Regions from separate parts of the Streptomyces synnematoformans genome, predicted to be linked through region 1. Evidence: predicted binding sites of a transcription regulator. Region 1 holds the regulator's gene; the other holds the start of a gene.
The links. Region 1 encodes HspR, which represses chaperone genes until heat shock. Its sites were predicted from a motif close to TTGAGNNNNNNNNNCTCAA; they were not measured.

Region 2: lon (endopeptidase La) is a predicted target of HspR. The motif match lies at 775-793, and genes of this name have one in related genera.

What each region holds. Positions count from the first base shown of each region.
Region 1 covers NZ_BAAAPF010000028.1:11,851-14,863, reverse strand. Annotated here, with positions in the region: gene grpE (nucleotide exchange factor GrpE) at 1-246, shown strand, start outside; gene dnaJ (molecular chaperone DnaJ) at 289-1,473, shown strand; gene ABD317_RS07905 (heat shock protein transcriptional repressor HspR) at 1,479-1,949, shown strand; gene ABD317_RS07900 (NACHT domain-containing protein) at 1,959-3,013, opposite strand, start outside.
Region 2 covers NZ_BAAAPF010000252.1:2,567-5,579, forward strand. Annotated here, with positions in the region: gene ABD317_RS27590 (spermidine synthase family protein) at 1-709, opposite strand, end outside; gene lon (endopeptidase La) at 817-3,013, shown strand, end outside.

The sequences.
Region 1 (3,013 bases):
ACGATCCGCCCCGCGCGGGTCGCGGTGGCGGAGCCGCAGCCGGGTGCGTCGGCGTCGGGTCCGGGTGCGGCGCCGCAGGGCACGGAGGACGAGAGGCCGGAGCAGGCCGACGCGGACGACGGCGGGACGGCGTCCGCCGGCGCCGGGGACGCCGGCGGCCCGGACGGCTCCGGTTCCGCGCGGCCGGGCGGGTCCGCCGACGCCGCCGGGGGAGAGACGGACAGCGGTGGCCCGGACGAGGGGTGACGCCGTAGCAGCCGCCGAGGGACGAGAGGAGGGACGCCGGGAGTGAGTACGAAGGACTTCATCGAGAAGGACTACTACAAGGTTCTCGGCGTCCCGAAGGACGCCACCGAGGCCGAGATCAAGAAGGCGTACCGCAAGCTCGCCCGGCAGTACCACCCGGACGCCAACAAGGGCGACGCGGCGGCCGAGGAGCGCTTCAAGGAGGTCTCCGAGGCCAACGACGTACTCGGCGACCCCAAGCGGCGCAAGGAGTACGACGAGGCGCGCACCCTCTTCGGCAACGGCGGCTTCCGGCCCGGTCCGGGCGCCGGCGGCGGCTCGTTCAACTTCGACCTCGGCGACCTCTTCGGCGGCTCGGGTCCCGGCCCCGGCGGCGCCGGCGGCCAGACGACCACCGGCGGCTTCGGCGGCGGCCTCGGCGACGTCTTCGGCGGGCTGTTCAACCGCGGCGGGCGTACGCAGCCGCGCCGCGGCCAGGACATCGAGTCGGAGGTCACGCTCAGCTTCACGGAGGCCATCGAGGGCGCCACGGTGCCGCTGCGGATGTCGTCGTCGGCGCCCTGCAAGACGTGCGCCGGCACGGGCGACAAGAACGGCTCCCCGCGGGTCTGCCCGACCTGCGTGGGCACCGGTCAGGTTTCCCGCGGCGGCGGTGGCGGCTTCTCGCTGACCGACCCGTGCGTGGACTGCAAGGGCCGCGGGCTCATCGCCCAGGACCCCTGCGACGTCTGCAAGGGCAGCGGCCGCGCCAAGTCGTCCCGTACGATGCAGGTCCGCATCCCCGCGGGGGTGCAGGACGGGCAGCGGATACGGCTGCGCGGCAAGGGCGGCCCGGGCGAGCGCGGCGGACCCGGCGGCGACCTGTACGTCGTCGTCCACGTCGACGGCCACCCGGTCTTCGGCCGCAAGGGCGACAACCTGCTGGTGACGGTCCCCGTCACCTTCCCGGAGGCGGCCCTCGGCGCGGAGATCAAGGTGCCCACGCTCGGCGGCCCGCCGGTCACCCTGAAGCTGCCGCCGGGCACCCCCAACGGACGTACGATGCGCGCCCGCGGCAAGGGCGCCGTCCGCAAGGACGGCACGCGCGGGGATCTGCTCGTCACCGTCGAGGTGGCGGTGCCGAAGGAGACGGACGGAACGGCGCGCGAGTCGCTGGAGTCGTACCGGAAGGCGACCGTGGGTGAGGACCCGCGCGCGGAGCTGTTCAAGGCCGCGAAGGGAGCTTGACGACGATGGACGGCAGAAACGGCGGACGCGGCGGCGCGGGCGGCCGCAACCCGTACGAGCTGACCGAGGAGACGCCGGTCTACGTCATCTCCGTGGCCGCCGAACTCTCGGGCCTGCACCCGCAGACCCTCCGCCAGTACGACCGCCTCGGCCTGGTCTCCCCGGACCGCACGGCCGGGCGCGGCCGGCGGTACTCGGCCCGGGACATCGCGCTGCTGCGGCAGGTGCAGGCGCTCAGCCAGGACGAGGGCGTCAACCTGGCCGGGATCAAGCGGATCATCGAGCTGGAGACGCAGGTCGCGGCGCTGCAGGCGAAGGTGGCGGAGCTGACGGACGCGCTGGACGGCGCGGCGTCGGCGATGGCGCAGCGGGAGGCGCAGGTGCACGCGTCGTACCGGCGGGATCTCGTGCCGTACCAGCAGGTGCAGCAGACGAGTGCGCTGGTGGTGTGGAAGCCGAAGAACAAGCGGAGCTGAGCTTTCGGCTCAGTCGGTGAGGTACGTGACCTCCACGTGGGGCGGGAGCCCCACGTGGAGGTTTCTCATGTGCGGCTGCAGGGAGACCTCGTGCAGGGAGCCGAGTCCGGCGAGCGGCGAGAGATCCCTGAAGCCGTCGAGAGGCAGGTCGAGTACGAGGTGGTCGAGCTGCGGGAAGAGGCGGGGGAACCGGCTCAGGTCGAGCGTGGAGCCGGGCGGCCGGTCGTCGACCACGCCGAGGAACGTGACGCCCGGCAGGGCGGCGTCGGCGGGTGCGACCCCCAGCAGGTCCGGCCGGCACCGCAGCCCCTTGAGCTGGCGGAGCGCGGCCAGGGCCGGCCAGTCGTCCGCGGAGCGCTCGTGCCGCCAGCCGAGATAGAGGTACATGAGGTTGGCGTGTCTGGCCAGGGGCCGCAGGTCGGAGGTGTGGCCGGTCAGCAGGTTGAGCGTTGTCAGCTCCGGAAGCTCCGGCAGCGCGGCGAGGTCCAGCGGGCGCCGGCGAAACGGCGAGAGGGACAGGTGCCGCAGCCGCGGGAGGGAGGCGAGCAGTTCGGGAACGCCGTCGGCCAGCCCCGGCACCCTGTCGAGGATCAGAGTGCGCAGCGGCAGTCCGGCCAGCGCCGAGGCGTTGCTGAGGCCGTCGCACTCGGTGAGCCGCAGATAGCGCAGCTCGTGCTGCTCGCGTAGGAAGTCCAGATCCGTGAGCCCCGGCTGACCACGGATGATCAGTTCGGTGAGAGGGCTCACGGAGAGTTCTTCGCGCAGGCATGAGGGCTCCAGCGGGCCGCGTACCTCGACCATCGGCCGGGAGCCCAGGCGTCGCAGGGCACGTAGCTCGGCGTCGGACGTGACGGTGAAGAACAGCAGGTCTGGGTCGAGCCGGGCGATGACCTCGTCCGCGTACTGCGCCGTGTCGAAGCGGTGCCACGCCCAGGCGAGCTGCCGGCGTACGGCCAGGGAGGGGTGGGAGGCGTAGCGGGCGAGGAAGGCGACGGCGCGGTCGGATTCCACGTACGACGCGGCGACCGTGGTCTTCTGCGCGATCTCGTCCGGGACGTCCTCCG
Region 2 (3,013 bases), on a different contig from region 1:
CCGGTGGGCGGACGGCGAGGTGGACGGCGTCCGGTGCGCCGCGGCGTACCGGGATCTCCTCGGTACGTACGCCGGTGAAGCCGGCGGCGCGGAGGGCGTCCTCGAACTCCGGCGAGGGGCGCGCCGACCAGACGGCGAGGACGCCGCCGGGGGCGAGGCGGTCCCGGCAGGCGGCGAGGCCGGCGGGGGCGTAGAGGCCGGCGTTGCCGTCGGTGACGGTCCAGTCGGGGCCGTTGTCGATGTCGAGGCAGATCGCATCGTAGAGGGCGCGGAAGGAGCGGGGGGCGATGGCGAGGTGGTCGAGGAGGTCGGCGGCGACGAGTTCCACGCGGGGGTCGGCGAGGGCGGGGCCGCTGAGGCTCGCGAGGGGGGCGCCGGGCGCGGGGCCCGTGTGCCAGTCGATGACCGCCGGCTCGCGTTCGACCACCGTGATACGCGCCCACCGCGGGTCCGCCGCCGCCTCGGCGAGCGAGAAGCCGACGCCGAGCCCGCCGATCAGCACCGCCGGTGCCGCCGTCGCCGGGTCGAGCGCCTCCGCCGCCGCCCGGATCAGCAGTCGCTCCGAGCGGCCGTCGGAGGTGTCCATGAGGAAGACGCCGTTCGCGATGATCTCGTGGTGCGCGCCGCGCCGCCGCAGCACGACCTCCCCGTACGGGCCGGACCTGCGGTCGACCGTCACGGCGGGGCCCCCGTCGTTCTCGCTGCTCATGGCCCCATCCTGCCCGATCGCTGGCAGCGAACAGACGGCCGGGAACACCACGGCCCCGCTCCGGGTTGAGCCCATGTAACTCAACTTGCATGCCGAAGGGGAGATCAATGGCTACTGAGTCCCGCTCGAACACGCCGCTGGCCCTGCCCGTCCTGCCGCTCGACTCCGCCGACCAAGACGTCGTGCTCCCCGGCATGGTCGTGCCGCTCGACCTCTCGGACCGCGAGGTGCGGGCCGCGGTCGAGGCCGCGCAGGCCGCGGCCCGCGGCAGCGGACACAAACCACGGGTGCTGCTCGTCCCACGGGTCGACGGCACCTACGCGGGCACGGGTGTCCTCGGCCGTGTCGAGCAGGTCGGCCGGCTGGCCGACGGCGACCCGGGCGCGCTCATCCGCGGCGTCACCCGGATCCGCATCGGCGCCGGCACCACCGGCCCCGGGGCCGCGCTGTGGGTGGAGGGCACGGAGATCGAGGAGTCCGTACCCGATCCCGTTCCCGGCGCCGTCGCGGAGCTGATGAAGGAGTACAAGGCGGTCGCGACCGACTGGCTGCGCAAGCGCGGCGCCTGGCAGGTCGTCGACCGGGTGCAGCAGATCGACGACGTCGGCCAGCTCGCCGACAACTCCGGCTACTCGCCGTTCCTCACCGCCGAGCAGCGCCTGGAACTGCTGGAGACCACCGACCCGGTGGCCCGGCTCAGGCTGGCCACGCAGTGGCTCAAGGACCACCTGGCCGAGCAGGACGTCGCCGAGTCCATCGCCAAGGACGTCCAGGAAGGCGTCGACAAGCAGCAGCGCGAGTTCCTGCTGCGGCGCCAGCTGGAGGCCGTACGCAAGGAGCTGCGCGAGCTGAACGGCGAGCCCGACGGCGAGGAGTCCGACGACTACCGCGCCCGGGTCGAGGCCGCCGACCTCCCCGAGAAGGTCCGCGAGGCGGCCCTGAAGGAGGTCGACAAGCTGGAGCGCAGCTCCGACGCCTCGCCCGAGACCGGCTGGATCAGGACGTGGCTCGACACGGTCCTGGAGATGCCGTGGAGCGAGCGCACGGAGGACGCGTACGACATCACCGGCGCCAAGGAGATCCTGGACGCCGACCACGCGGGCCTGGAGGACGTCAAGGAGCGCATCACCGAATACCTGGCCGTGCGCAAGCGCCGCGCCGACCGGGGCCTGGGCCTCGTCGGCGGCCGGCGCGGCGGCGCCGTGCTCGCGCTCGTCGGCCCGCCCGGCGTCGGCAAGACCTCGCTGGGCGAGTCCGTGGCACGGGCCATGGGGCGCAAGTTCGTCCGGGTCGCGCTCGGTGGCGTCCGCGACGAGGCGGAGATCCGCGGCCACCGGCGCACGTACGTCGGCGCGCTGCCCGGCCGCGTCGTGCGCGCCATCAAGGAGGCCGGGTCCATGAACCCGGTCGTGCTCCTCGACGAGATCGACAAGGTCGGCTCCGACTTCCGCGGCGACCCGGCCGCGGCCCTGCTGGAGGTCCTGGACCCGGCGCAGAACCACACGTTCCGCGACCACTACCTGGAAGTCGAGCTGGACCTGTCCGACGTCGTCTTCCTCGCCACCGCCAACGTCCTCGAAGCCATCCCCGAGGCGCTGCTGGACCGGATGGAACTGGTCCGCCTCGACGGCTACACCGAGGACGAGAAGGTCACCATCGCCCGCGACCACCTGCTGCCGCGGCAGCTGGAGCGCGCGGGCCTGGAGCCCGGCGAGGTCGCCGTCGAGGACGACGCGCTGCGGAAGCTGGCCGGCGAGTACACCCGCGAGGCGGGCGTGCGGAACCTGGAGCGCGCCCTCGCCCGGCTGCTCCGCAAGATCGCGGCGCAGCACGAACTGGGCGACGCGAAGCTGCCGTACCCGGTCGGCGTCGACGGGCTCCGCCCGCTGATCGGCCGCCCCCACCACACCCCGGAGTCCGCCACCGACCCGGCCGAGCGCCGCACGGCGGTCCCCGGCGTGGCGACCGGCCTGGCGGTGACGGGCGCCGGCGGCGACGTGCTCTACATCGAGGCGTCGCTGGCCGACCCCGAGTCGGGCGCGTCCGGGCTGACCCTGACGGGACAGCTGGGCGACGTGATGAAGGAGTCGGCGCACATCGCGCTCTCCTTCCTCCGCTCGCACGGCGCGGAGCTGGAGCTGCCGGTGGCCGACCTCAAGGACCGGGGCATCCACCTGCACGTACCCGCGGGCGCGGTCCCGAAGGACGGCCCGAGCGCGGGCATCACCATGACGACGGCACTGGCGTCGCTGCTCAGCGGGCGGCAGGTGCGCACGGACGTGGCGATGACCGGCGAGGTGTCGC